DNA from 4 places in the Anoxybacillus sp. TBDG-1 genome. Region 2 is predicted to be linked to each of the others. Evidence: riboswitches for the same ligand, from Rfam matches in the RefSeq annotation. Region 2 holds a riboswitch; each other region holds the start of a gene.
What was found. A riboswitch is a leader RNA that binds a small molecule or an ion and turns the genes downstream of it on or off. The one in region 2 is predicted to bind S-adenosylmethionine.
Positions count from the first base shown of each region.

Region 1 (7,385 bases), on a different contig from region 2:
ACAAGGAAATCCCGATCAGCCGACGCCTGCACATATTGTGCGCGCGATGCAACAGGCGGTGGCAAAGCCGATGTATCATAAATATTCGCCGTTTCGCGGCTATTCGTTTTTAAAAGAGGCGGTCGCTACGTTTTACGAACGCGAATACGGGGTGACGATTGATCCAGAAAAAGAAGTCGCCATTTTATTTGGCGGAAAAGCAGGGCTTGTCGAAATGCCGCTTTGTTTATTAAACCCGGGCGATGTCGTACTCGTTCCCGATCCCGGTTATCCAGACTATTGGTCGGGGGTCGTGCTTGCGCGGGCGCGCATGGAAATGATGCCGTTGCGGGCGGAAAACAGCTTTTTGCCAAACTACGATGAGCTAAACAAAGACGTCGTTCGCGAAGCAAAACTCATGTTTTTAAACTATCCGAACAATCCGACAGGCGCGACAGCAACGCAATCGTTTTTTCAAGAAACCGTTTCATTTGCTGAAAAACATCATATCGCTGTCGTGCACGATTTTGCATACGGGGCGATTGGCTTTGATGGGAAAAAGCCGGTCAGCTTTTTACAAGTCGAAGGGGCAAAAGACGTCGGCATTGAAATTTATACGTTTTCGAAAACGTACAATATGGCAGGGTGGCGCATCGGCTTTGCGGTCGGCAACGAAAGCATGATTGAAGCGATCAACGTGCTCCAAGACCATTTGTACGTCAGCATGTTCGGTGCTATTCAAGAAGCGGCAGCAGTCGCGCTACTCGAGTCGCAACAGTGTGTCGCTGAGCTTGTTGCCACATATGAAGCAAGGCGAAATACGTTTATTCATGCTTTACGTGACATCGGCTGGGACGTCCAAGCGCCATCAGGTTCGTTTTTCGCTTGGCTGCCGGTGCCAAACGGCTATACGTCAGAAACGTTTGCCGACCTGTTGCTCAAAAAAGCGCACGTTGCGGTCGCCCCAGGGATCGGGTTTGGTGAACATGGGGAAGGCTACGTGCGCACAGGGTTACTGACAAGCGAAGAAAGGCTAAAAGAAGCGGTCGAACGAATCGGGAGGCTACAACTTTTTTAAAAAATGATTGACAAAATGAGAGACTGCTGTCATAATTCGAATTAAATTTATGAAAAACGAACCATTCAAAAAATTTCATACATTGCGAATTCTTATCAAGAGTAGGCGGAGGGACGAGCCCGATGAAGCCCGGCAACCGACTTAAACAGCTGTTTAAGCACGGTGCTAATTCTCGCAGCAGTAGGCTGAGAGATAAGAAGAGACGAACAATTAAGCCTCTTCTTATGAAGAGGTTTTTTATTTGTAAAGGGGTGGGCATATGATTACGGCAACATATTTGATTCATGACGACAAAGATTTAGCTAAAAAAGCAGAAGGCATTGCGCTTGGACTGACTGTCGGGTCGTGGACCGATTTGCCGCAACTGGAACAGGAACAGTTAAAAAAACATAAAGGAATCGTTCAGTCGATTGAGGAGCTAGAGGAAGACGAGCGCGTCAATACGTTTTTTGGAAAGAAACTAAAACGTGCGCTCGTGCGCATTTCATATCCGAGCGTCAATTTTAGCGCTGATTTTCCAGCCATTTTAACAACGACGTTTGGCAAATTGTCGCTGGATGGAACGATTAAACTTGTTGACTTAACATTTTCGGACGAACTGAAGCGCGCGTTTCCCGGTCCGCGCTTTGGCATTGACGGCATTCGCGAAAAACTTGGCGTCTTTCAACGTCCGCTCGTCATGAGCATTTTTAAAGCGGTCATCGGGCGCGATTTACGATACGTCACCGAACAATTGAAGCTGCAAGCGCTCGGCGGCGTCGATCTTGTCAAAGACGATGAAATTTTATTTGACAACGACTTGACGCCGTTTGACAAGCGTATCGTGGCAGGAAAAGAAGCGTTACAAGACGTGTACGAACAAACAGGGCATCGGACGTTATATGCGGTGAACTTAACCGGAAAAACGTTTCAGTTAAAAGAAAAAGCGAAAAAAGCAGCGGAGCTTGGTGCGGACGTATTATTGTTTAACGTGTTTACATATGGGCTTGATGTGTTGCAAGCGCTTCGTGAAGATGATGACATTCGTTTGCCGATTATGGCGCATCCGTCATTTAGCGGAGCGATCGCCTCCTCACACGTATATGGCGTGAGCTACGCTTTGCTTCTTGGCAAATTGTTGCGCATGGCAGGGGCGGACTTTTCACTCTTCCCGTCACCGTACGGAAGCGTCGCCCTTGAAAAAGAACAAACGCTTGCGATTCGCGATGAATTAACGAAAGAAGAGCCGTTTTTGCGCGCGTTCCCTGTCCCATCGGCTGGCATTCATCCGGGACTTGTGCCGCTTCTCGTGCGCGACTTTGGCATCGACTCCGTCATTAACGCAGGCGGCGGGGTACACGGGCATCCAAGCGGAGCGGTCGGCGGCGGGCAAGCGTTTTGCGCCGCAGTCGAAGCGGTGCTTGCAGGGCGTTCGCTCCATGACGCAGCAAAAGAAAACGAACCGTTGCAACAAGCGCTTGATTTATGGGGGAGCGCATCATGAAGCCAGTCATTTTTTGCGACTTTGACGGAACGATTACGTTAAACGATAACATTATTGCGATTATGAAACAGTTCGCCCCATCGGAGTGGGAAGCGATCAAAGACGATGTACTTGCGCAAAGATGTTCCGTACAACAAGGCGTCGGGCGCATGTTTTCGCTGTTGCCGACGACGCTGAAAGAAGATATCGTGCAATTTTTGCTTGACACCGCCCGCATTCGCGACGGATTTTCCGAGTTTGTCGCGTTTACGAATGAGCGGCAAATTCCGCTTTATATCGTGAGTGGCGGCATCGACTTTTTCGTGTATCCGCTTCTTCATGGACTCGTTGAAAAAGAGCGGATTTTTTGTAATAGCGCCGATTTTAGCGGGGAAACGATCCGCATTACGTGGCCGTATGCGTGCGATGAACATTGTCAAAACGGCTGCGGCTGTTGCAAGCCGTCGCTTCTTCGTAAACTAGCGCCAAAAGGGGCAAAAACGATCGTCATCGGCGACTCGATTACCGACTTGGCGGCGGCTAAACTAGCTGATTACGTCATTGCGCGCGACTTTTTGCTTGAAAAATGCCGTGAGCTTCACTTGCCGCATACGCCGTTTACGACGTTTTATGATGTCATTGACGTGTTAAAAGAAAGCGAGGCGATCGCGTGAGACAACAAAAATGGGCAGAGCTTGCCGAAGTGAAACGAGAGCTGGCGGCGCGCGATTGGTTTATGGGGACAAGCGGCAACTTGTCGATCAAAGTGAGCGATGAACCGCTTACGTTTCTTGTCACCGCAAGCGGAAAAGATAAACGAAAAGAAACGGCGGAAGATTTTTTACTTGTCGGAGCAGACGGACAGCCAGCGGAGGCGACGCATTTAAAACCGTCGGCGGAAACGTTACTTCACGTTGAAATTTACAATAAAACGAACGCCGGTTGTGTGCTTCATGTCCACACCGTCGACAACAATATCATTTCCGAATGGTACGGAGACGAAGGGGAAGTCGTTTTTACAAATCAAGAAATGATTAAAGCGTTCGGATTATGGGAAGAAAATGCGGCGTTTCGCATGCCGATTATTCCGAATTTCGCCCATATTCCGACGTTAGCAAAAGCGTTCGCCGACCATGTTCATGAAGATCGAGGGGGGGTGCTTATTCGCAATCATGGCATTACCGTTTGGGGAAAAGATGCGTTCGAAGCGAAAAAGTGTTTAGAAGCTTGCGAGTTTTTATGTCAGTATCACGTCAAATTATTACTTTTAAAACGATAAGGGTGAGTACGTATGGCAGTCATTAAAGTGCGCAACACAGGCGAAGTGATTGAAGGAAAGGAAAACGTCGCAGCGTTTTTAAATAAGCAAGGAGTGCTATATGAACATTGGGATGCAAGGAAACTTCCCGCTCATCTTCAAAACAAATTCGTATTAACAGACGAAGAAAAAGCGGACATTTTAGCAACGTTTCAATCCGAAATTGAAGATTTAGCGAAGCGAAGAGGCTATCAAGCGTGGGACGTTGTCGCTCTCTGTGAACAAACACCAAATTTAGAAGAACTGTTGAAAAAATTTGAACAAGTGCATACGCATACAGAGGACGAAGTACGGGCAATTGTTGCCGGTCATGGCATTTTTGTTATTAAGGGTGATGAACAAACAGGCTACTTTGACGTTGAACTTGAAGCAGGGGATGTCATTTCTGTTCCAGAAGGAAACCCGCATTTCTTTACATTAATGGATGACCGCCAAGTCGTTGCTGTTCGGTTGTTTATTGATCCGTCTGGTTGGGTGGCACATCCATACGAAGAAAAAGAAGGGGAATAACGCCCCTTCTATTTTTTTGTGAACAAAATGACGCCTGTAATCGTAATCAATGAACCGATCCATTGTGGTGTGGTTAACATTTCGTCAAGTAATATGTATGCAAACAGCGCAGTAAAAAGCGGATTGAAGTTTAAAAACATCCCAGCGGTTGTAGCACCGACTTGCTTCACGCCGACGTTCCAAAGAAACATCGCAAGCACCGTCGCCCCAACGCTCGTATATAAAAGCGCCAATACAAATGAGAAGTTGACGTCATGAACGGAAAAAGAAGAAAGAAACGGCAACAATCCGATGACGCCAAACACACCGGACCAAAACGTCGCCGCAAGCGGAGAATACGACTTCATAACTGCTTTTGCGCAAGCAGAATACACGCCCCAAATGATGACGGCAGCAACCATCCATATATCCCCGACGTTTACGTCCGATAGACGATGAAGTTGTCCGTGCGTCATCACGATCAGCACGCCAATGAGAGAGACGACCATCGCCAGCCATTGCTGAATCGTGAGTTTATCGCGGTAGACGGCGTATGCCACAAGCGCAATCGCGATCGGATTTAATGTCGAAATTAACCCAACATGATCAGCAGATGTATAGCGCAACGCTTGAAACATAAACATGTTAAATAAGACGACGCCTGAAAGCCCCATCGCTATAAGCGGTACGATACTTTGCTTTTGTAAACGAACGGATCGTTCTTTTTTCAACACGATCGGAAATAAAAAAAGGACGGCGATCGTCCAACGAATAAACGTTAGCGAAAGCGGGGAGGCGTGCGCAACAAGCAGTTTGCTTGCGACAAAGTTGCCTCCCCATAAGGCGCTTGTCAATAAAAGAAGTATATAATATTTCGACATGTTCATCATCCTTTAAAACGTTTCAATTAAAAACACCATCACTAACAGCCCGACAATAAAGGCATACGTTGACGATTTTTCATTTCCATCCCCATGGCTTTCAGGGATTAACTCTTTATAAATAATAAATAGCATCGCCCCAGCCGCAAACGCTAATCCGTAAGGGACGAGCGCATCGACGACAGACGTTAAATAAAAGCCGATGACAGAGGCGACAAGTTCAATGAGCCCCGTTCCCGTTGCCATGAAAAATGCTTTTCCTTTTGAAATATGTTGATTAAACAAAAAAAGCGCAACGAGCAATCCTTCAGGCGCGTTTTGGAAGCCGATCGCAAGCGCAATTAAATCGCCAATGTGCGTTTGTTCGCCGGAAGCGTAGCTCACGCCGACAGATAGTCCTTCTGGAATGTTGTGGAGCGTAATCGCCGCAAGCACAAGCAACGCTTTTTGGTCCATCTTCATGCCGCTTTTTGTATGGGTTAAATCGATGTGCGGCACGATATTTTCAAGAAACGTTAACGTAAATACCCCAATGCATAATCCGATCGCGAGGGCAAAAAACGTGCCAGAAGAAAGAGCCTCTGGAATTAACCCGAGCATCGATGCGGCCATCATAATGCCAGCTGTAAAAGCAAGCAACATATCGCGCCATTTGTGCGTTAATGAGCGCGACAAAAATAAAATCGGAATCGCGCCAGCCCCTGTTGCTAGCGCGGATAATGTGCTTCCGATCAGCATGTCAAACATCATTCCACCTCCTATTTTAAAGGAAGACGAACGGTAATCGTCGTTCCTTTCTTTTCTATACTATGAATGTCGATCGTCCCTTCGTGCATATCGACGATGCGTTTACATATGACGAGTCCAAGCCCTGTTCCTGTTTGTTTCGATGTGACAAACGGCTGAAAAAGTTTGTTTTTCACATGTTTTGGCATGCCGCAACCTGTATCAGCGACGTGCAACACCGCCCAATCGTTTTGTTTCGTAAGAGAAATTGTCAGTTGTCCGCCATTTGGCATTGCTTCGATTGCGTTTTTTGCTAAATTTAATACGACTTGTTTTACATGGTCTTTTGAACAGCGAATCGGAAGCGGCACATCGGCACGATGAAACGTATACGTGATGTTATGGAAATGCGCTTGCGACTCAATCATCGGATGAATGCTTTGTACGATGCAATTGAGATCGCACGTTTCAAGTTTTTGCGCCGTTGGCTTGCCGAGAATTAAAAATTCATTCACGATGTCGTTAATGCGTGCAATTTCGTTTTGAATGACGGAAAAATAAAGTTGTGATTCGTTATCTTTATGTTTTTCACTTAATAGTTGAATAAACCCCTTAATGCCAGCGAGCGGATTGCGAATTTCATGCGCGGTACTTGCGGCGAGCGTACCGACTAATTCAAGCTTTTGTGCTTCCGTTTCCATGCGCTCGATCATCGTTTGTCGCTTAAGCAGCCAATATTGAATGAACAACCAAATGATATGAATGAAAACGATGAGCGACAAAATATATGGAAGAGCCGTTTGCATCTTTTGTTTTATACTTACGCTTGGCACGTTCGCCTCAATCATCCACGGTGCGTGATTTAAATGCACGATCACCGTCTGGTTTGACGAACGAAGTTGATTTGTTGTGAGAAGGACGGTGCCATTCTCATCGTATAAGCGAAATGACGTATTTGGATCAATAATTTTTATCCGATGTTTTATATAATTTGTCCGTAACTCTGCTACTAAAAAGCCAGCTGTTTCATTTGTTTTTTCATATATAATTGGTGTGACAATCGTCGCTGTATGCTGGCTGTCGATGATCGTTTGTTTTGTCGCCTTCGCTAACTGCATTGCCTCATTTGTACTTTCAGAAAAAAACGAAATGCGTTCAAAGCGAACGTCTTGCTTTTGCAGCTGTTGCAACAAATTATTAATTTCTTCTTTTTCTAGCTTTGTCACATGTTTGCTGATCACGAGCGCCAATGTTTCAAGCCGGGCCGTCGTTTCCGCAAGAAAGCGATCTAAATCGTTTTTATGTATATTCGCAAACATGCGCGTTTCTTCGACGAGTTGTTGCTGATGTTGTTCATCTTGCCAAAGCACAATCCATGCGCTCCCTACAAGGCACGGCACAATGACAAGCAAGATGTACAGCCATCGTTTCATTTTCTCTCTCCCCATATAT
Region 1 covers NZ_JBTZSY010000017.1:24,328-31,712, forward strand. The annotation lists gene ACYQY7_RS07005 (aminotransferase class I/II-fold pyridoxal phosphate-dependent enzyme) at 1-1,057, shown strand, start outside; SAM riboswitch class I at 1,147-1,256, shown strand; gene mtnW (2,3-diketo-5-methylthiopentyl-1-phosphate enolase) at 1,317-2,540, shown strand; gene ACYQY7_RS07015 (2-hydroxy-3-keto-5-methylthiopentenyl-1-phosphate phosphatase) at 2,537-3,193, shown strand; gene ACYQY7_RS07020 (methylthioribulose 1-phosphate dehydratase) at 3,190-3,798, shown strand; gene ACYQY7_RS07025 (1,2-dihydroxy-3-keto-5-methylthiopentene dioxygenase) at 3,811-4,347, shown strand; gene ACYQY7_RS07030 (DMT family transporter) at 4,356-5,207, opposite strand; gene ACYQY7_RS07035 (ZIP family metal transporter) at 5,220-5,954, opposite strand; gene ACYQY7_RS07040 (ATP-binding protein) at 5,966-7,381, opposite strand.
Region 1: it holds a riboswitch for S-adenosylmethionine, as region 2 does, so the genes downstream of both, mtnW (2,3-diketo-5-methylthiopentyl-1-phosphate enolase) here and ACYQY7_RS05175 (bifunctional homocysteine S-methyltransferase/methylenetetrahydrofolate reductase) in region 2, are expected to answer to the same signal.

Region 2 (7,385 bases):
ATTCAAATGGCCGATTTAGTGACGGAAATGAAAGAGGTGAAACATTATTACCGTGAAGGAGTTCATGCGATGAAAGGGATTGATTTATAAAGAATGGATGTTGTGAAAAAGCTGATTGCGATCAGCTTTTTCACAACACATTGAAGTATTTTGCTTCGGGGTGGGCGAAGACGATTGCTGAAACGGATGCTTCTGGTTCCATCATATAGCCTTCGGTTAAATGAATGCCAATTTCTTCTGGACGTAAAAGGCGGAACAGCTTTTCTTGGTCTTCGAGATTTGGACAAGCTGGGTAGCCGAAAGAAAAACGTTGTCCTTGGTATTTGGCAGCAAACCGTTCTTCCATTGTAAAATCAGGCGAATCAGGAAAGCCCCAACGGTCGCGCATAATTTGATGAACGCGCTCTGCTAATCCTTCCGCTAATTCAAGCGCTAACGCTTGAATCGCATGGCTTTTTAAAAACTGCCCTTCTTCTTTGAAACGTTGTGCCAAATCGCGCACGCCTCGGCCAGCGGTGACGGCAAATAGTCCGACGTAGTCCATTTGTTCACTAGAAAGATAGTCGGCTAAACATAAATACGGTGCTTTCGTTTGTCTTGGAAACGTAAATGTCTCGATGACTGTTTGTTGATCGCGTGGGTCGTAAATGATGACCGTATTGCCGTCGCTTTTTGCTGGGAAAAATTGATATACCGCTTTTAGTGCAAGTGACGTTGTTTGTTTTGCTTCGGCGAGCAGTTCGTCGATCAGCTCTTTTAACATCGTCGCTTTTTCATTTCCTTCCGCCAGCAGCTTTTTTACGTTTCCTTTTAAACCGAGATGGTGACCGAGAAGCATTTGCCAATTGACGTACGGTTCAATATGGGAAAGCGGAATGTGTTGCAATATGTGTCGCTCTGTATCGGTCGGAACATAAACGAGCGCCGGTTTCACGTTCGATTTTGTCATGACGGCAACAGCGCTTTGTCGTTTTGTTACACGTTCGATTTTTTCTTTTTTTTCATAGGCGATGTCTTGTTGGACGATGCGATTAGCAAGCGTCAACCCTTCCATCGCGTCTTTCGCGTATAAAACGATGCCGTCATATTCCGGGGCGATTTTCGTATCCGTAAACTTGCGCGATAAAGCTGCGCCACCAACTAAAATCGGTAGGGAAATGCCTGCTTGTTTTAAGTCTTGCGCCGTTAGCACCATTTGTTGGGCCGATTTGACAAGCAGCCCAGATAAGCCGATCATATCGGGTTGTTCGTGACGTACCGCTTCGATGAGCTGTTGTGGCGTGACTTTAATGCCTAAGTCAACGACGCGAAACCCGTTGTTACTTAAAATGATGTCGACTAAGTTTTTGCCGATGTCGTGCACATCGCCTTTGACGGTCGCAAGCAGCACCGTTCCTTTCACGCTCGTTTCATTTTTCTCCATATACGGCTCTAAAAAGGCGACAGCGGCTTTCATCACCTCTGCGCTTTGCAGCACTTCGGCAACGATGAGTTGGTTATCATTAAACAAGCGACCGACTTCATCCATTCCGCTCATGAGCGGGCCGTTAATAATGTCAAGCGGACTGTACGTTTGTAAAGCGAGCGTCAAATCTTCGATCAGTCCGTCTTTCGTTCCTTCAATGATATATGTGGCGAGCCGTTCTTCTAACGTCATATGGACGTTTGCTTGTTTCGGCTGTTTCGTTTTATCGCGATAAAATTGAATAAACGCGTTTAACGTCTCATCGGTTGTGTCGAATAACAATGCCTCGGCTAAACGTACTTCTTCTTCTGGAATGGAAGCGAACCGCTCTAATTTTTCCGTATTGACGATTGCATAATCGAGCCCGGCTTGTGTGCAGTAGTATAAAAAGACGGAGTTTAACACTTCACGTCCGACAGGTGGCAAACCGAAGGACACGTTACTAATGCCAAGTATCGTTAAACAGTTTGGCAAATGTTGTTTAATGAGACGAATGCCTTCGATCGTCTCTTTTGCTGCGCCAATATATTGTTCGTCTCCTGTACCGATCGGAAAAACGAGCGGATCGAAAATAATGTCGTGCGGTGAAATACCGTATTTGTTGACAAGCAAATCGTATGAACGAAGGGCGATGTCCAGCTTTCGTTTCGCGTCAATCGCCATCCCTTGTTCGTCAATCGTGCCGACGACGACCGCAGCCCCGTATTGATGAAGAAGTGGAACAATTTTTTCAAACCGCTCTTCTCCGTCTTCTAAATTAATGGAGTTAATGATCGCTTTTCCTTGCGAGTACGATAATGCACAGGCGATGACGTTTTCATCTGTCGAGTCGATAACGAGCGGCACTTTCACTTTTTTCACGACTTGTTGAATAAATCGCTCCATATCTTCTTTTTCATCGCGGTCAGGGTCAGCTAAACAAATGTCGATGACGTGCGCCCCGTTTTTTACTTGGGCACGGGCAATTTCTGCCGCTTCTTCATATTTTCCTTCCGCAATGAGTCGCTTAAATTTGCGCGAACCGATGACGTTCGTCCGTTCTCCGACAAAAAGCGGGCGCATCGTTTCGTCGTAAATGAGCGCATCGATGCCAGAGACGGCGTGCATCGCAAACTGCTTCGGAATCGTGCGCGGTGGGATGTCGCGAACGGCTTCGGCAATGGCGCGAATATGTTCCGGCGTCGTGCCGCAACAGCCGCCGACGATATTTAACCATCCTTTTTCGGCAAATTGGCGAATTTTTTTCGCGAGCATGTCCGGCGTTTCGTGATAATGTCCTTCTTCGTCAGGAAGCCCAGCGTTTGGATAACAGCTGACGGCGGTGTTTGCTAATGAAGCGAGCGAGCGCAAATGATCGGTCATAAATTCAGGACCCGTTGCGCAGTTTAAACCGACCGCAAATGGTTTCATATGTTGGATCGAAATAAAAAACGATTCGATCGTTTGCCCCGCAAGCGTCGTTCCCATCGGTTCAATTGTTCCGGAAATCATAAGCGGCACTTGCTTTCCGACCGTTTTGAACGCTTCGGTTATGCCGAGAAAAGCTGCTTTCACGTTTAACGTATCTTGGCACGTTTCTAATAACAACAAATCGACACCGCCAAGCAGTAAGCCACGCGCTTGTTCTTCGTAGGAAGAAACAAGTTCAGCAAACGTTGCTCCGCCTGTAACGGACAGCGTTTTTGTCGTCGGACCCATCGATCCAGCGACAAAGCGCGGGTGTGCAGTCGTCGCATATTTTTCTGCCGCGAGTTTCGCGAGTTTAGCGGCTTCGATATTTAATTCAAGCGCCAAATGGCCGAGGTTGTATTCGTCTAAGACGATGCGTGTCGCTCCGAACGTATTCGTTTCAACGATGTCTGCTCCTGCGGCAAAATACGCTTCATGAATGTGAGAAATGACGTGTGGAGCAGTGAGCGTTAAATATTCGTTACATCCTTCGTACGCTTCACCGCCAAAATCTTCCGCTGTCAAGTTTGCTGCTTGAATCATCGTTCCCATCGCACCGTCAATAATTAAAATTTTTTTCTCAAGCTGTTCAAATAAACTAGCCATGATAAACCGTCCTTTCTTTTGTGAGCCGCTCTTTTTCATGGATGTAGCGAACGAGTTCGACTGTCATGTCGTAACGTAAAAATGGTGTAATTAAATAAATGCCTTGGAATAAATCGAATGCTGCATCGATGAGTGATTTGGCGATTGCCAAGCCTTCTTTTGTTGATTGAACAGGATCGTTGGCGCACGCAGCCATGCGGGCACGAATGTCGTCTGACAGCGTAATGCCTGGCACTTCATGATGTAAAAAGTCAGCGTTTCGCGCGCTTGTAATCGGCATAATGCCAATGTAAATCGGCGTTGGTACATGTTTTGTCGCTTCATATACGTCTTCGATTTGTTTTTCGCTATACAGCGGCTGTGTTAAAAAGTAGTGCGCCCCGCATTCAATTTTTTTCTCTAGCCGCTTGACCGCTTTATCTAAGTGGCGCACGTTCGGGTTAAAGGCTGCAGCGATGGAAAAATTCGTTTTTTGTCCGAGCGGTTTGCCTGAATACGAAAGCCCTTCGTTAAATTGCCGAATTAACGAAATGAGGTCAAACGATGATAAATCGTATACGGACGTCGCGCCTGGAAAATCGCCGACTTTGGACGGGTCGCCTGTTAAAGCGAGTACATCGGTTATGCCGAGCGTATGAAGCCCCATTAAATGCGACTGCAAGCCGATTAAGTTGCGGTCACGGCACGTAATATGAATGAGCGGGCGTATATTTAGTTGTTGTTTGACGATCGTTCCGACAGCGACGTTGCTAATGCGAGGCGTCGCAAGCGAGTTGTCGGCAAGCGTTAGCGCGTCAATACGTGCTTCTTTTAATGCTTTTGCGCCTTCTAAAAATTTCGTTAAGCCGAGTTTTTTTGGCGGATCGAGCTCGACGATAATTGAACGTCGCGTGCGTGCAATGTCGGCAAGGGAAGGTTGTTTCGTTTGTTCTGCTTCTTGAACGACAATTGTATGCCGTTGTTTCACTTCTTTTTTATATACAGGTGTGCGGTCGGGAAGGGCGCGAGCAATCGCGGCAATATGTTTTGGCGTTGTGCCGCAACAGCCGCCGATGAGCCGTACCCCTTGATCACGAAACGCACGAGCCGTTTCTTCAAAATATTGTTCGCTCGTTTCGTAAATGAATCGTCCGTCGCGATATTGCGGCAAGCTCGCGTTCGGGTACACCGATAAAAAGGCGCGCGTTGGAATCGGCACTTCTTCGAGCGAGCGCAACATATGATATGGACCGAGATGGCAGTTTAAGCCGACGACATCGGCGCCAAGTTGTTCTAATTGATAAAGCGCTTCAGCAAGCGGCATACCTTGTTGCAAGACGCCAATGTCATGAAGCGTGACGTGGGCGATGATCGGCAACGTCGTTTCTTTACGAGCGATGGAAAGAACGGTTTGTAATTCTTCGAAATCGTAATACGTTTCAAGTAAAAGTCCGTCAACTTCTTCGTTTAACAAAACATACAGCTGTTCACGAAACGTCCGTTTCACTTCTTCAAGTGAAATCGTGCTTTTGTTTGTGCTGCGCAATCCTCCGATCGTACCGAGCACGTAGGCGCGTCCTTTTGCCGCTTTTTTGGCAAGTTGGACAGCCGCTTTATTGATTTCTTTTACATCATCTTGCAAGCCGTAGCGGGCGAGTTTCACATAGTTAGCACCATATGTGTTTGTTTGGATCACTTCAGCTCCTGCATCAATATACGCTTCGTGAATATGGATAATTTCTTTAGGTTTTGTGACGTTTAATTCTTCAAAGCAACGATCAATGCCGTGCGCATATAATAACGTTCCCATCGCTCCATCTGCGATGACGATGCGTTCTTTTAAATCATCTAACAATCCCACATCCATTCCTCCGTTTCCTTTTCAAACTAAAACGTCTTCTTCATAAGAAGAAGACGTTGGGCGCTTCTTCTTATCTTCCAAGCGAATCGCTTGTCTGGACTTAGCACCTTGACGATCGTCAGGTTGCTGAAGGTTCATCGGGCCAGTCCCTCCCCTTCTCTCGATAAGATGTTGTATGAAGTTACTCATAAATGTAACTGATTTTTTAGAAATATTCAACTATTTTTAATCGGAAAAGAAAAAGAAGGCAAAGCGCCTTCTTAACGATAGTTGACGAATTGGACGTCGATTGGCAAGTCTGCTTCGCGAATGGCGGCGATCACTTTTTGCAAATCATCTTTACTTTTGCCGCTGACGCGAATTTGATCTTCTTGAATTTGACTTTTTACTTTTAAGCCTGTATTTTTAATGATCGTGTTAATTTTTTTCGCGTTGTCTTTGTCGATGCCTTGGACGAGTTTGGCACGTTGGCGCACCGTTCCGCCAGAAGCAGGTTCAACTTTTCCGTATTGAATGTTTTTCGTCGGCACACCGCGCTTAATGAGCTTGCCGATGAGCACATCTTTGAGTTGTTCAAGTTTAAATTCATCGTCAGAAATTAAAACGAGCTCATCTTTTTCAAGTGAAATGTCGCTTTTGCTTCCTTTAAAATCATAGCGGTTTTGAATTTCTTTTAACGCGATGTTGACGGCGTTTGTTACTTCCGACAAATCGACTTTTGACACAATATCAAATGAACTTTCTTTTGACATAATGATCACCTCAATATGAATTCGTTGTGCTTCCATTATAGTCGATTGTTGGCATATGAACAACTTTACAAAATCTTTATATATAAAAAGTAAACAAATCGTCGAATCATGTCGATATAATAAACGAAGTAGGATTTGATCGAAAGATAAGGAGATGAGGGAATTTTATGAAAAAAATAATTTCACTCATGATGGCAGTTGTTTTGTTGATTGCCGCGGGGTGTTCACAAACGAGCTCCTTTCAGCCGAAAGAGCGTGTCAAAATTGGTATTATGTTGTCGGACGTCGGACTTGGTGATCAGTCGTTTAGCGATTCAGCGTTCCAAGGATTAATGAAAGCGAGAGATGAGCTCGGCATCTTTTTTGAATATCGCGAGTTAAAAGAAACAGGGACGTATGAGAAAGGGCTAACGGAGCTCGTTGAAGCAGGGAACGATCTCGTCATCGGACTCGGTTTTATGGTGCAACAAGATTTAGAAAAAGTCGCAAAAAAATATCCGAAACAGCAATTTATATTAATTGATGCGGTATCTGACCTTCCAAACATTACGTCCATTACGTTTAAAGAAGATGAAGGAAGCTTTTTAGCTGGCGTTGTTGCAGGAATGTTGACGAAAACGAACAACGTCGGCTTCGTTGGAGGAGCGGATGTGCCATTAATCCGTAAGTTTGCGAACGGCTTTATTCAAGGGGTAAAAGCGGTGAAGCCAGAAGCAAACGTGCAAGAAGTGTACGCAGGAAATTTCGGCGATGACAAGCTTGGGGCACAAATCGCAAAACAAATGATTGCTACTGGTGCGGATGTGTTGTATGCGGCGGCTGGGTTTACAGGCGTCGGGGTGCTACGCGAGGCGGAGATGAACGGAAAGTATGCGATCGGCGTCGATAGCGATCAATATTTTTATGCGGAAAAAGCGGTTGTTACATCGATGTTAAAAAATGTTAATGTGGCGTTATATACAGCCATTAAACAGTATGTTGAAAAGAAAGAAGTGCCAAAAGGAACGGTCGAACTTGGGTTAAAAGAAAACGGCGTTGATTTAGCGCCGATTCGTGTCGTGACGCTCAGTCCAGAGCAACAAGCGACGCTGGAAAAATGGAAAGAAAAAGCGACAAACGGCATCGCGCAATAAAGGAGGGATACGATGTCGATTAAACAACGATTATTATTTCATTCATTAGCAACGCCAGTCATTGCCGGCGCTATTATCGTCTTTATTATTATGAACATGCTTTCGATTCAATCGTCCAATCAAGATTTCGTACCGCTTAT
Region 2 covers NZ_JBTZSY010000011.1:47,692-55,076, forward strand. The annotation lists gene cobO (cob(I)yrinic acid a,c-diamide adenosyltransferase) at 1-90, shown strand, start outside; gene metH (methionine synthase) at 131-3,520, opposite strand; gene ACYQY7_RS05175 (bifunctional homocysteine S-methyltransferase/methylenetetrahydrofolate reductase) at 3,513-5,360, opposite strand; SAM riboswitch class I at 5,428-5,530, opposite strand; gene ACYQY7_RS05180 (YajQ family cyclic di-GMP-binding protein) at 5,621-6,112, opposite strand; gene ACYQY7_RS05185 (BMP family lipoprotein) at 6,280-7,245, shown strand; gene ACYQY7_RS05190 (methyl-accepting chemotaxis protein) at 7,258-7,385, shown strand, end outside.

Region 3 (7,385 bases), on a different contig from region 2:
TTTAACTTAATTAACCCTTTTTCTTCAAGCATCGATAAAATGCGACCGTGGTCAGCAACCGAGTTGCTCATAATAATTTTCGCACCGTTTGGTAGCTCTTCAAGGCTTTTATATTTTTTAGAGTATACGCCGATTGGCTCAATATGAATACCACCAGCATTTACAAAGTCATAGCCATGTTCTTTCATTTGCGCTTCTAAATAAGGAATGTGTTGGAAATAGTTCGCATCTAACTCTTTATCCGCTAACGCTTTGTTCGGTAATACGTAGTCTTGGAATGTCACAATTTCTAATTCAATTCCTTTTTCTTTTAAAATCGGTTTTGCTTGTTCTAAAATTTCCGCATGTGGCACGTTTGATGCCCCAACAACAAGCTTATTCGTTTTTTCTTCCGCACCTTCGCTGTTTCCGCAAGCAGCAAGTGCTAATACAACAACTGTAGCAACAAGTAAAGAGATCCATTTTTTCATCTGTTTCTTCCTCCTTTTTATCGTTTATCTATTTTAGAAGTGACAAAGTCACCAATAAACTGAATAATGAAGACAATGACTAAAATGAGCACTGTTGCAACGAACGTGACGTCGTTATTGTTGCGTTGAAATCCTTCTAAATACGCTAAGTTTCCAAGCCCCCCAGCCCCAACAACTCCTGCCATCGCTGTGTAACCAACGAGCGCGATCGCAGTTACCGTAATCCCGGATACAAGGGCAGGGAGCGCTTCTGGAAGAAGTACTTTCCAAATAATTGTTGTTGTCGTCGCTCCCATCGCTTTTGCCGCTTCAATGACACCTTTATCAATTTCACGAAGCGCAATTTCAACCATGCGTGCATAAAACGGCGCGGCACCAATAATTAGTGCAGGCAACGCGGCATTTGCCCCAAGAATTGTACCGACAACAAGCTTTGTAAACGGGATGAGCAAAATAATTAAAATAATGAACGGGATGGAGCGGAAAATGTTGACGAACGATGCAATCACACCGTTAACCAAACGATTTTCCCATATATTTCCCTTAGACGTTAAAAACAGCAACAATCCGAGCAAAATACCGAGCACAAACGTCGCTGCTACGGAGATACCCGTCATATACAACGTTTCCATCGTTGCCGCCCATATTTTATCCCAAACGATGTTCGGAAATAGTTCATTGGACATTCGCCAACACCTCCACTTCAACTTCTTGCTGGCGAATAAAAGCGAGCGCTTGCTCAATTTCTTCATTCGCACCGTCTAAATGAATGAACAACACCCCATATGAACCATGATGCGTCTGCGAAATTTTCCCTTGTAAAATATTCACGTTTAAATCAAATTGGCGAATGAGTTGCGTGATGAGCGGTTGCTCAGTCGCTTCGCCGACAAACGTAAGCTGAACGACTTTTCCATTCGGATAACGTTCAAGAAGATGCAACATCGCCTCTTTCGTCTCCTCCGGCTCCGTCACTTGTTGGACGAATCGTTTCGTAATCGGTTGTTCTGGCTTACGGAACACGTGAAGCACTTCGCCCATTTCGACAATTTTTCCGTTTTCCATTACCGCTACACGATCACAAATTTTACGAATAACGTGCATTTCGTGTGTAATTAATACAATCGTTAAACCGAGACGTTTGTTAATGTCAACAAGCAAATCTAAAATTGAATCGGTCGTTTGTGGATCAAGCGCCGACGTTGCTTCGTCACATAATAACACTTTCGGGTTGTTCGCTAATGCGCGCGCAATGCCGACACGCTGCTTTTGTCCTCCGCTCAGTTGTGACGGATACGCATGTTCTCTTCCTTGCAAACCAACGAGTTGAATGAGCTCATCGACACGCTTCATCCGTTCCTCTTTCGGCACACCCGCAATTTCTAACGGGAAAGCAATATTTTCACGCACTGTTCGCGACCAAAGTAAATTAAAATGTTGGAAAATCATCCCGATTTGCTGACGCGCTTGTCGTAATTGTTTCCCACTAATTTTCCCCATATCTTTCCCATCAACAATCACTTCACCGCTCGTCGGCTTTTCTAATCCATTTAATAGCCGAATGAGCGAACTTTTTCCTGCTCCACTATAACCGATGATGCCGAAAATTTCCCCTTGTTCGATATGCAAGTTTACACGATCAACCGCCGTCACATGCCCACTTGCTGCTTTGTATACTTTCGTTACGTTTGATAAAGTAATCATGCTGTCACCTTCCTTCCATGAAAAAAGCCTTTCTGCTCAAGAGAACAGAAAGGCGTCATCATCCATTCTGTCTCTTATCTCTCAAAGCAAACGCTTTGTGTGAATTGGCACCATTTCAGCAGCGCTGACGGTTGCCGGGTTTCATCGGGCACATCCCTCCACCTCTCTTGATAAGAGCGCGTTCAAACACTTTATTCAGTTAACGTTTTAATACACTTAAGAAACTTTTTAAACTACGAATGTGAGTATATCATCGAAAGAAGGACAGTGTCAATAACATTTTTTTAACTATTTTAGCCACACAATGAGATGAACCGAATATATAACATAGTCAATCATTACTTTTCGGATGTCAAGCGACGAACAATAAACTGTTTTGTTTTACGGAAATGTTTACGGAAATGCAAGGGGCTCATCCAAGATGTACTCACGCCTCTAGATCAGCCCCCACAGTTTAAAAAATGAAGTTAAACGCTTTACGAATTATATAATGAACACTTTAATTATATTCTTCTTCTATTTTCGAAAAATTAGAGGTTTTGTCACGAACAGGAGCGGTCGCTCAAACGCTACGATTGCAACTCATAATAATGAAAGGTGCTAGTCGGAATATATAACTAGCACCTTTCATGCCTACACTTGCGAATATACGGAACGGACACCTGTCGCCGCTTCAATCGCTTGTTCTAAGTCTTCGATTAAATCCTCTACATTTTCAATACCAATAGATAAACGAATCATATCTTCTGTTACACCAGATGCTTGTAAATCTTCCATGCTTAGTTGTTGATGCGTCGTGCTTGCTGGATGAATAATTAAACTTTTCGCATCTCCAACGTTTGCCACATGCGACCAAAGCTTCACATTGTTAATAAGTGCAGCTCCTGCTTCCCTTCCTCCTTGAATGCCAAAAACGACGACTGCTCCCGCCCCTTTTGGCATATATTTTTTCGCTAGCTCTTTTGCTGGGTGATTGTCATGTTCAGGGTACAACACCCAATTGACTGCTGGATGTTTGTCTAAATACTCAACAATTTTTCTCGTGTTTGCAATATGTTCTTTCATGCGTACGTGTAACGTTTCAATCCCTAAATTAAACTGAAATGCGTTGAACGGGCTAATCGCTGGTCCTAAATCACGTAACAACTGCACACGTGCTTTCACAATATACGCTGCCGCTCCGATGTCTGCATAGATGAGGTTATGATAGCTCGGATCTGGTGTCGTAAACGATGAAAACTTTGGCGAATTCCAATCAAAATTTCCACCATCGACAATGATGCCTCCTAGCGTCGTCCCGTTGCCAAGCAACCATTTCGTCGCAGAATGAACGACAATGTCTGCTCCATGTTCAATCGGACGGCAAAGATAAGGCGTCGCAAACGTATTATCAATAATGAGCGGAATGCCTGCTTCGTGAGCAACCTCCGCAACCGCCTCAATATCTAACACGTGCAAGCTCGGATTGCCGATCGTTTCCGCAAAAATAGCTTTCGTTTTCGGTGTAATCGCAGCGCGGAAATTTTCTGGGTCAGCTGGATCGACAAAATGAGTTGTAATGCCGTATTTCGGTAACGTATTTGCAAACAAATTGTACGTCCCTCCATACAGCGTAGAAGCAGAAACGATGTCATCTCCTGCTTGAGTGACGTTTAAAATGGCCATCGTAATCGCCGCCATGCCGCTCGCTACCGCTAAAGCTCCTACACCGCCTTCGAGCTTAGCCACTCGTTCTTCAAATACAGTAACCGTCGGATTGTGAATGCGTGTATAAATGTACCCCGCTTCTTTTAATGCAAATAAATTGGCCGCATGCTCTGTGCTATCAAACAAATACGCATTTGACTGATAAATCGGTACCGCACGCGCTTTCGTTACCGGATCGGTTTGTAGTCCCCCGTGCACAGCAATCGTCTCAAATTTCATCGTTTCTCCCCCTGATCGAATAATTGTTGAATATTTTGAATTTTAACACGATAAAAATAGCTCGTCAATGAACAAGATCGTACGGTTTCGCAAGAAAAAAGATCGATTCTAACAATAAAATGTGACGAAACGATGCTGTGACGGATAATTCATTTAACCGAAGCTGTTGTTGGAGTTTTAACGAACCTTTTAATAATGACATGATCGCTTGTGCTGAACCACGAATCGTAATCATTCGCTCCGAATTTACTTCTTCAACACGACGAATACCTTCTTTTGATACGCACAATAATACTTGCCTGCCTTCCCATTGCAATTGAATATATAAACAGTCACTCGGCAAAATCGGTGTTAACATGTTCATTCGACCGCCCCCATCCCATATTTTTCATATTCCATTGTTTCCATATGAAGACGAGTAGTTCCTGCTATAAACGATCGACAAATGTCTTCTTTCCTCGTCAATTTCCCAAGAAATATGTCGAAAGCTGGCTTATTCAGCCAGCTTTCGCAACGTTTCATATAAGTATGGAACCGAATGAAAAGCATATATTTTTTGGACAAGTTGGTCATGTTGAAAAATAAGTAAGCAAGGAACGCTTTCAATGCACCACTCAACCGCTTTGTCCGGCACATAGTTTAAATCTTGACGCTCAAATGTAACGGTTGGCAATAACTGTTCAAGTACATCAACCATTCGACTTGCCACTTGACACGTGCCACATAATGGTGCATACATATAGACAACTTTCACGACAATCTCACACAACTTTCTATAAATATTGTGCGTGTACATCGATGTTTGCACTCAATAATACAACCGCAATGTGATGCTTCGGAGCAGCTGCCACTTCACGATACATTTTATCAATATATAAATGCTCAGCTTGCGGAAACTCACGGCGAAGTTGACGACGCAACTTTTCCCCTGCTTCATCGGAATCAACTAAAATGTACACATCTTTATCGTACAAAGCATCGATTAATTCATCAAGTTTGGCGGTGCCGAGCGTTCCGTTTGTGCATATAATTTCAACAGGCTCACTAATGATGCTTTCGATTTTTCGTTTATCTGAGCGCCCTTCCACAATAATTACTTTTTCTACCCCAACAATCGCCATCGTCATCACCTTGCACATTCATTTATGTATATTATATTCGTTTTCGTTCGCTTTTTCTCCTTTTATGAAATCGAAAAGGACAGCGATGTCGCTGCCCTTAACACCAACCACCTTCTGTATCACAATCGACGTATTTTGCATCTGGATTTTCAGTAACTGTCACGCTTTTCAATATGCGCCCATTTTGCTGTTCATATCCACGTTTCAACTTAAACTCATTCGTTTCTTGAACAAATTCCCCAATACATTCATTGTCATAAAATAGTTGAAAGCTACCATGTTCATTCAATTTACCGATGACGTGTTGTGTAATATCCATCGTTTTTTGTTTCAACAAAAAAGACACCCCTGTTTCATAGGGTGCCCTGTGAGTTCTTTTTTAGTCTTCGTTAATCATTTGCTCATATTGTTCGGCAGTTAATAGGTTGTCCACTTCACTTAGATCGCTTGGCTCAATGACAATCATCCACGCTTTGTCATACGGTGATTCATTCACGTACTCTGGATTATCCTTTAACTCTTCATTCACAGCTATCACTTTGCCACTGATCGGTGCATATAATTCAGATACTGTTTTTACTGATTCCACACTACCAAATGGTTCGTTCGCTGTAAGTTGTGCGCCGACTTCTGGCAATTCAACGAATACGATATCGCCGAGTTCTGACTGGGCAAAATCTGTGATCCCGATACGAACCGTATTTCCTTCGACACGCACCCATTCATGTTCTTGTGAATAACGCAGCTCTTTTGGAATGCTCATCGTTTTCCCTCCAACATATCATCTTCCTCTTCATCATACACGATTTTTGATATGATTTCACGATAATTTAAACATTTCGTGATATTTTTGTTCGTCAAATCCGATAATGACTCGTTCTCCATTTGTGACGATTGGGCGCTTAATTAACATCCCGTCTGATGACAACAATTGCAACATTTCTTCTTCTGTCATCGTCTTTAATTTGTCTTTTAGCCCAAGTTCACGATACTTCATACCGCTCGTATTAAAAAATTTCTTCAAATCAAGCCCACTTTTTTCATATAACGTCCGCAATTGCTCTTTTGACGGGGGCTGCTCTACAATATGTACAGCTTGTACGGAAATGTTGTTGTCATCTAGCCATTTTTTCGCCTTACGACATGTTCCACATTTTGGATACCAATAAAATGTCACCATCTTCCCACCTCATCTATATATGATACTAAAGCAAAAGTACCAGACGATTCGTCTGGTACTTCCATTATTACACAACATATCGCTCTGCTTCAATTAACGCTGCTGCCGCTTCGCGTTTTTTCGCAATGACGTTAATTGGCGTATGACGCGTTAATTTCCGCAATGCCGATAGCATCATGCGCAACATGTCACCATGTTCCACAGCAACGATCGTTTCTTTTGCATGCGCTTCAATTTCATTAAACGCCTCTTGGCAGAAAATTTGTGTATACAATACTTTCTGTTTATTTTTCTCAACACCCGATTGCGCAATTGCTTTTTCCGTACGCAATAGTGCTGACTCCATCGCATATATGTTGCTAACAATATCTGCAATATTGACAAGCACTTCTTGTTCTTTTTCAAGTTTCGGACCGAATTTCTGAGCCGCTAATCCTGCAACCATTAAAGCGATTTTTTTCGCATGGCGAACGAGATATTTTTCTTGTTCAAGCACACCATCGCCAACTTCTTCAGGCATAAGCATCATCAGCTCTTCTTGTAGCTGTTGCGCTTTTTGTAAAAGCGGCAACTCGCCTTTCATCGCCTTGCGCAAATACATGCCTGGTACAAGAAGGCGGTTAATTTCGTTCGTTCCTTCAAAAATACGGTTAATACGTGAATCACGATACATGCGCTCAATTTCGTATTCTTGCATAAAGCCATATCCGCCGTGAATTTGTACTCCTTCATCAACGATATAGTCTAACATTTCCGTAGCAAATACTTTATTTAATGAACATTCAATCGCATATTCCGCAATCGCTTTTGCTGTTTCTTTTCCGTCTTTTGCTTGCTCATCTGTTAATTGACCCATGCGCGCTTCAAATAAACCGACTGTACGGTAAACAGAGCTTTCCGCCGCATACAATTTCGATGCCATTGTTGCTAATTTTTCTTGTGTTAACGAAAACTTCGAAATTGGCGTTTTAAACTGTTGACGTT
Region 3 covers NZ_JBTZSY010000024.1:17,679-25,063, reverse strand. The annotation lists gene ACYQY7_RS08705 (MetQ/NlpA family ABC transporter substrate-binding protein) at 1-470, opposite strand, end outside; gene ACYQY7_RS08700 (methionine ABC transporter permease) at 488-1,156, opposite strand; gene ACYQY7_RS08695 (methionine ABC transporter ATP-binding protein) at 1,146-2,174, opposite strand; SAM riboswitch class I at 2,246-2,351, opposite strand; gene ACYQY7_RS08690 (O-acetylhomoserine aminocarboxypropyltransferase/cysteine synthase family protein) at 2,808-4,100, opposite strand; gene ACYQY7_RS08685 (sterol-binding protein) at 4,165-4,464, opposite strand; gene ACYQY7_RS08680 (thioredoxin family protein) at 4,594-4,896, opposite strand; gene ACYQY7_RS08675 (toprim domain-containing protein) at 4,874-5,221, opposite strand; gene ACYQY7_RS08670 (YusG family protein) at 5,319-5,567, opposite strand; gene gcvH (glycine cleavage system protein GcvH) at 5,601-5,984, opposite strand; gene ACYQY7_RS08660 (arsenate reductase family protein) at 6,042-6,401, opposite strand; gene ACYQY7_RS08655 (acyl-CoA dehydrogenase family protein) at 6,469-7,385, opposite strand, start outside.
Region 3: it holds a riboswitch for S-adenosylmethionine, as region 2 does, so the genes downstream of both, ACYQY7_RS08695 (methionine ABC transporter ATP-binding protein) here and ACYQY7_RS05175 (bifunctional homocysteine S-methyltransferase/methylenetetrahydrofolate reductase) in region 2, are expected to answer to the same signal.

Region 4 (7,385 bases), on a different contig from region 2:
ACCTATATTAAAAACAGGGCCTTTGATAAAGAGCATTATAAGCAACTGATTATCTCATTTTTGCGTCAGTATAAAGTGGCAAGTAGGAAAGATATTGATGATTTGTTGCTAGATAAACTATCTGATGCTCTCAATGAAAAGCAAAAAAAGAGGTACATCGGAAACCTGCTTCAAGAAATGTCTAAGAAGGATAGAACTATTGTAAATCAAGGTTCTGCCCGCTATCCAAAATGGGCATTAACTAATTAGTTAAACTTAGTTTTAAATTAGTTATAGGTTTAGTTAATAAAATTAGTTATAAAAATTGCTCGAATATTGATTTTACGCGGTTTTTCCATTAACTAATTAGTTATAGGAATAGTTATTGTTAGTTGTAGGATTTAGTTAAAGACATCGGTTAGATTTAAACCGATGTCTTTTTAATATTTACGAAAGAGTGCAACTGGCTTATGTGTACAGTATGTTCGAGGCGAACTGTCACGTCTCTACCGGACTTGACCTTCTCCAAACGAAGAAAGCCAACAGCCTTGTCGAATTTATCCATGGCGCATAACATAGCGATTGATGATATTGAAAGAGGTGGGAATGTGTATTATTACTATCCGAGCTATATGCATGGTGCGCATGGGAAAAAGGAAAAATGAATGGACGTTTGAGCGGCGAGTCAGCGATGGTTCTGCCATTTTCGTGCCTGCAGGAACGTGGCATAACTTGATTAACACGGGCAACGTTCCACTTAAACTGTACTCGATTTATGCCCCACCACAACACCCAGCTGGAACGGTGCATCCGACAAAAGCAGATGCCCTTGCGGCAGAACGATAAGAGACTTGGGGCGATGCCTCAAGTCTCTTACTTGTATTGTCCAATAAGCTCTTGATAGGATGACATGCGACTTTTCGGACAGCTCTTTACGACATTTCTTTTTGTCGTTTCATTGAACTACCGCTAGGCTAAAGCCATAGCGGATTCCTACGAACACCGAAGTCCCCTTCGGTTATTTAGTAGGCGATCCCCACAGTTCCTGCGGCTAGGGCTTACATCCCCTAGCCTAAAGGCATAGGGGTTTTACGCCCAATCATATAAAAGCCCCATATTTCACTTCTGCTTCTCCGACTTTCCAAGATAACTTGCTGAAATCAATTCCCCCTAAAATGAGACCGACAAGGGGCATAATAATGTCATTGACGAGGGAAGAAACAATTTTTCCAAATGCCCCACTAATAATCACTCCGACAGCTAAGTCGATGACGTTGCCTCGTATAGCGAATTTTTTAAACTCGTTCCACATCGGAATCCCTCCATTAAAATGATACAGCTAAAAGGCTTAAGTTTCCGTACTCGTATTCTCGGAATAAAACATGTGGCGAGCGATTGCCGGCTCCGTAAGCAATCCAGTACGGTGCTAAATGTTCTTGAGTCGGGACGGCTTGTTTAGCATAAGGGGCTTTTTCTTCATAGTGAAACACATCTTCACTATGGGCAGATGACTGGGCAAGCAACCAATCATCAAAGGCGACAGCCCAACAATCTACTTTTGTCCGTTCTTCCCAACGAAGCGCCATTAAATTATGCACTGTGCCACCACTACCGATGATCATGACACCTTCGTCACGCAACGGGCGTAACGCTTTACCAAGTTGAAATAGCTGCTTTGGTGTCCACGAAGGAACAACGGATGCCTGAACAATTGGAACGTTTGCTTTTGGAAATAGTCGGCTTAACAATACCCATGAGCCGTGGTCAAGTCCACGCTTCTCGTCGATATTGACGATGGGGGAGACGTGCCTCAGATGATGTTGGACGCGTTTGGCCCATTCGACTGAACCTTGTGCAGCATAAGTTACTTCATACAATTCACGTGGGAAACTGGAAAAATCATAAATCATTTCATACGTTCCGTCAATCGATGAAACGGTCGGTTGACGCGTCGTCCAATGTGCAGTAAATACAACGATTGCTTTTGCATCTATGCGTTTACCGAAAGTGGTTAAAAACGATGCATATGCGCTATCTTCAATAGCTAACATTGGTGATCCGTGCGCGAGAAATAAAGCAGTCATTATATTCCTCCTTCACTTTTGCCCCCACTTTACCATATATCGTTTTGATTTGTCTATTTTTACATGTGAAGTGCAAATATATGTGCCATATCTTTGATGGGATGCATGCTGTTTGTTGTTGAAAGGGGAATAAAAAACAGTTGCAATTTTGTTGGAAATGATGTACATTAATTAAAAATCAGAAAATTCGATATTGTTTTGCGTTCTTATCGAGAGAAGCGGAGGGACTGGCCCGATGAAGCTTCAGCAACCAGCCGGAAACGGTCAGGTGCTAAATCCAGCGAATTGGCGTTCAATTCGGAAGATAAGAAGAAGCGATTGTCTATGGACAAAAAAGCCTTCTTCTTTGAAGGCTTTTATTTTTTAGAAAGGAAGAGAGCGAATGAGTCATATCGAAACACGGTTAGCGCAAATTGGCAATCGAAGCGAGACAGCGACGGGGACGGTCAATCCGCCAGTATATTTTTCAACGGCGTATCGTCATGAAGGAATCGGACAATCGACAGGGTACGATTACATTCGAACCGGCAACCCGACAAGGCATATTGTCGAAGAAGCGATTGCACAGCTAGAAGAAGGAGATCAAGGTTTCGCTTGTAGTTCAGGCATGGCAGCGATTCAAACGGTGTTTGCGTTGTTTGAAAGCGGCGACCATTTTCTCGTTTCTGCCGATTTATATGGCGGGACGTATCGTTTGTTTGAAAAAGGATGGCGCAAATGCGGCATGACGTTTACATACGTCGATTTTCGCGATGTTGATGCGGTAAAGGCATATGTGACTGAAAAAACAAAAGCGATTTTTTTAGAGACGCCAACGAACCCTTTAATGCAAGAAGCGGACATCGAAGCGGTCGCGGCGTTTGCGAAACAACATGGGCTGCTTCTTATCGTCGATAATACGTTTTACACCCCTGTACTGCAAAAGCCGCTCACAAAAGGAGCCGATATCGTCGTTCATAGCGCGACGAAATATTTAGGTGGACATAACGATGTGCTTGCCGGGCTCATTGTCGCCAAAGGAAAACAATTGTGTGAACAGCTGGCGATGTATCATAACGCCATCGGTGCGGTGTTGTCTCCGTTTGATTCATGGCTGTTAATTCGCGGCATGAAGACGCTTGCGCTTCGCATGCGCCAGCACGAACAAAACGCAAAGGCGATATATGAATTTTTAGTCGAACATGAAGATGTGACGGACGTATTGTATCCGGGAAGAGGGGGAATGTTGTCGTTTCGCGTGCGCGATGAAAAGTGGGTGAATGCTTTTTTACGAAGCTTAAAGCTTATTACGTTTGCGGAAAGTTTAGGCGGTGTCGAAAGTTTTATTACGTATCCAGCGACGCAAACGCATATGGATATTCCAGAGGATGTTCGCATCGCCAATGGGGTGTGTAATCGACTGTTACGTTTTTCGGTCGGCATTGAACACGTTGACGATTTAATTGCCGATTTAACACAAGCGTTTCAACGCATGAAAGAGGTGTAAAAGATGGATGTGCAAACGCAACTCGTTCACAATAAATGGCAGATTGACGCGCAAACGGGCGCGGTGAGCGTCCCGATTCATCATGCGTCAACATTTCATCAGTTCGATTTTGATACGTTTGGAAAGTACGATTATAGCCGTTCGGGCAATCCGACGCGCGAGGCGTTAGAGGAGACGATTGCGGAATTAGAAGGTGGAGTGAGCGGTTTTGCGTTCGCTTCTGGCATGGCTGCCATTTCAACAGCATTTTTGTTGTTGTCAAAAGGGGATCACGTATTAATTACCGATGATGTGTATGGCGGAACGTATCGCATCTTCACCGATGTATTGAGCCGATTTGGGATTGAGCATACGTTTGTTGATATGACCGATTTAGATGCGGTAGCGCGTCACATTCGTCCGAATACGAAAGTCATTTATATGGAAACGCCATCGAACCCGCTATTGAAAATTACAGATATTCGCGGAGTTGTGAAGCTTGCCAAAGCGCACGGTTGTTTGACGTTTTTAGATAATACGTTTGCGACGCCTATTTTGCAGCGGCCGCTTGATCTCGGTGTCGATGTCGTTTTGCATAGCGCAACGAAATTTTTAGCGGGGCATAGCGATGTTGTGGCAGGGTTAGCGGTTGTAAAAGATGCGCGCTTGGCGAGAGAGCTGCGCAAACTGCAATATTCGTTCGGGGCGGTGCTTGGCGTGCAAGATGCGTGGCTTGTGCTGCGCGGGCTAAAAACGCTGCACGTTCGGCTCGATTACGCTTCCCGTTCGGCGATGCAGCTTGCGCAGTTTTTACATCGTCATCCGAAAGTGGCGCACGTGTATTATCCAGGGCTTTCGCATCATGAAGGGCACGTCATTCATCGCGATCAAGCGCGCGGGTTTGGTGCGGTGTTGTCATTTGAACTGGAAGATGAACAAGCGGTGCGGACGTTTGTCAAATATGCGCACATTCCGGTATTTGCGGTCAGTTTAGGAGCTGTGGAGTCGATTTTATCGTACCCGGCAAAAATGTCGCATGCGGCGATGCCGAAAGCAGAACGCCACCGCCGCGGCATTACAGACGGCTTGTTGCGCATAAGCGTCGGACTCGAGGCGATCGATGATTTAATTGCTGATTTTGAACAGGCGTTATCATATGTATAGGCTAGGCATATCGCCTAGCCTTAGCTAATTTGGTCGAGGGCACCGCGTTGTAGCTGTTGCTCGACCATGCGATCGAGTTGTTGGATTTTTTTCAAAGCGAGTTCGTCATCGATTTGGCGATAATGATGTTTACCACCCGGTTCTTCATCTGCTTCATCGGCGAGTTTTACGATCGTTTGAAGCGGTTTTCGTTTTAGCTCTCCTTCTGGAAGATACGAATCGGTATGAAGCAAAATGGCGAGGGCGATTTCTTTCGCATGTTGAGGATGTTCACCGAGTCGAATAAGCAATTTGTGCGCTCGCTCCGCCCCTTTAATCGCATGAATGTCGTTTTGTTTATATGTTTCGTAGTCCCATGTTCCGTTTGAGTACCATTCATAATGACCGATATCGTGAAGCAATGCAGCTTTTGTCGCTAAATCAACATTGACTCCATATTGCAGGGCAAGGCGATACGCATGATATGCGGTCGCAATAGCGTGCGCGACGCCTGAACGTTTCAAATATTTTTGAGTGATGGGGTGGAGGAAGATGTCAGTTAATGTGACACGTCTCATCGTGCATGCCCCCTTTTTTGTTTTTCTAATTATCATACCATGTTTTATTTAAGGAAAGCAATACATATTTTTTCTATTTTTCCTTCATACTAAGTGAAAAAAGGTTTGGAGGACGCATATGTTTTTATCATTATTATTATCAATGATGACAGCGTTTTCGTTCAATGGGCATGCTTGCACGAAAAAATTGGATGAAGCAAATGTGCAACTGTGTGGAAAAGAAGATGGAGATTGGGTGCGTCATTTTACGCTTCACGTCGGAAAAGCGACGTATGCGTTTCCAGAATGGGAACATATCAATGACCCGAAAGCGACTCCGCAATTGTATTCTGTTGATGTGACGGACGATGGAAAGGAAGATGTCGTCGTTTTTCTCGTGAAAGCGCGCGGCAACGGCACGTATAAAAATGAAGTGCACGTATTTGCACATCACGAAAACGGCATAGAAGAAATGATCGTCGAAGATCCGCGCACCGTCGTTTTAAAAAGCATGAAAATGAAAGAGACAAACGAAGGAACAGAGCTAATCATTGATCACGTTCACGCTTTCATTCCGTACGCACGCGAAGAACAAAAAGGGGTAAAAACGACATTCGACCGCTTTTTAAAATACGCGCTCGATAAACAAAAGCTGAAAGCCGTTTTACTCCTCGAACGAAAAAAAGGTGAATACATCGGCAGTTTAATCGTCACATACGAATATAAAGATGGCCTTTTTCAAGGTACCCACATCGACTTTATCCGCCATTAGCCATTGCATGTGCGATGGCTAAAAATTTTTTAAAAAAGCATTTGACAATGTGGATAGAGGTGAGTATAATGAAAAATGTGTTCGATAGGACAACAATATATGATTCCGTAGCTCAGCTGGGAGAGCGCCACCTTGACAGGGTGGAGGTCGCTGGTTCGAGCCCAGTCGGAATCATCGCAAACCCGAGTTCTGTAAAGGAGCTCGGGTTTTTCGTTGTTTACCCCCTCCTCCCGACTACCGCGAATGTTTGAGAGTTCAGCCGCATTTCGTATGCAGGAAAGTGGTCGATGTTGTCGAATAAAAACATCGAGACCATTGTATGCGAGGTGACTATATGTCTATTGACCACGACCGTCTGTTTAAACAGTTGATCCAAACGTTTTTTGAGGAATTTATTGTTCTCTTTTTTCCGACGATGCATGAGCATATCGACTTTCGCCACGTATCGTTTTTATCAGAGGAGCTGTTCACCGATGTGACGGCAGGGGAGAAGTATCGCGTCGATTTGCTTGTCGAAACGAAGTTAAAAGGCGAAGATGGGCTTGTGATTGTGCATATCGAAAACCAAAGCTATGTGCAACCATCGTTTCCTGAACGGATGTTTATTTATTTTAGCCGTTTGTTTGAAAAGTACCGTAAAAACATTGTACCTATTGCTGTATTTAGCTACGATACGATCCGCGACGAACCATCGACATTTACCCTCGAATTTCCTTTTGGCAACGTGCTAGACTTTCGTTTTTTCACTGTCGAATTGCGCAAACAAAACTGGCGAAACTACATTCGACATGATAATCCCATTGCCGCTGCATTGTTAAGCAAGATGGGGTATACTGAAAGTGAACGAGTAGAACTGAAAAAACAATTTTTACGCATGCTTGTCCGATTGGAGTTAGACGAAGCGAAACAACGGTTGCTGTTTGGCTTTTTTGAAACATATATCAAACTATCCGATGAAGAAGAACGAAGGCTACGAAGCGAGGTGAATGAAATGGAAACGAAAGAAAAAGATCAAGTGATGGAATTAATTATTTCGTATGAACAACAAGGAATGAAGCGCCTTATACAAACGATGGCGAAAAAAGGGATGAGCGTAAAAGATATTGCGAACGTCACGGACCTTTCGGAAGAAGAAGTAGAGCGGTTGTTGGAGTAGGGGGGTACTGCCGTCGACCTTTTTGGCGACGGCAGTTTTTTTGTTTTCCAATGAGTAAGTATACTATATATTTGCTCGCTTGTTAAATGACAGTAGTTTACAATAGGAATTTTTGTTATAGTTAAAGTTGTAAGAGATGAAAGAACAGGAAAAGACGGAGGCAGCACGATGGGCAAGTTAACGTTACAACAACTTGAATCTCATTTATGGGAATCAGCAAACATATTGC
Region 4 covers NZ_JBTZSY010000007.1:44,461-51,845, reverse strand. The annotation lists gene ACYQY7_RS03765 (RNA-binding domain-containing protein) at 1-249, shown strand, start outside; partial or broken gene ACYQY7_RS03760 (cupin domain-containing protein) at 616-825, shown strand; partial or broken gene mscL (large conductance mechanosensitive channel protein MscL) at 1,082-1,291, opposite strand; gene ACYQY7_RS03750 (DODA-type extradiol aromatic ring-opening family dioxygenase) at 1,305-2,063, opposite strand; SAM riboswitch class I at 2,267-2,374, shown strand; gene ACYQY7_RS03745 (methionine biosynthesis PLP-dependent protein) at 2,446-3,549, shown strand; gene metC (cystathionine beta-lyase) at 3,553-4,692, shown strand; gene ACYQY7_RS03735 (HD domain-containing protein) at 4,713-5,249, opposite strand; gene ACYQY7_RS03730 (hypothetical protein) at 5,368-6,000, shown strand; tRNA gene ACYQY7_RS03725 (tRNA-Val) at 6,102-6,174, shown strand; gene ACYQY7_RS03720 (Rpn family recombination-promoting nuclease/putative transposase) at 6,335-7,156, shown strand; gene ACYQY7_RS03715 (type I restriction-modification system subunit M) at 7,325-7,385, shown strand, end outside.
Region 4: it holds a riboswitch for S-adenosylmethionine, as region 2 does, so the genes downstream of both, ACYQY7_RS03745 (methionine biosynthesis PLP-dependent protein) here and ACYQY7_RS05175 (bifunctional homocysteine S-methyltransferase/methylenetetrahydrofolate reductase) in region 2, are expected to answer to the same signal.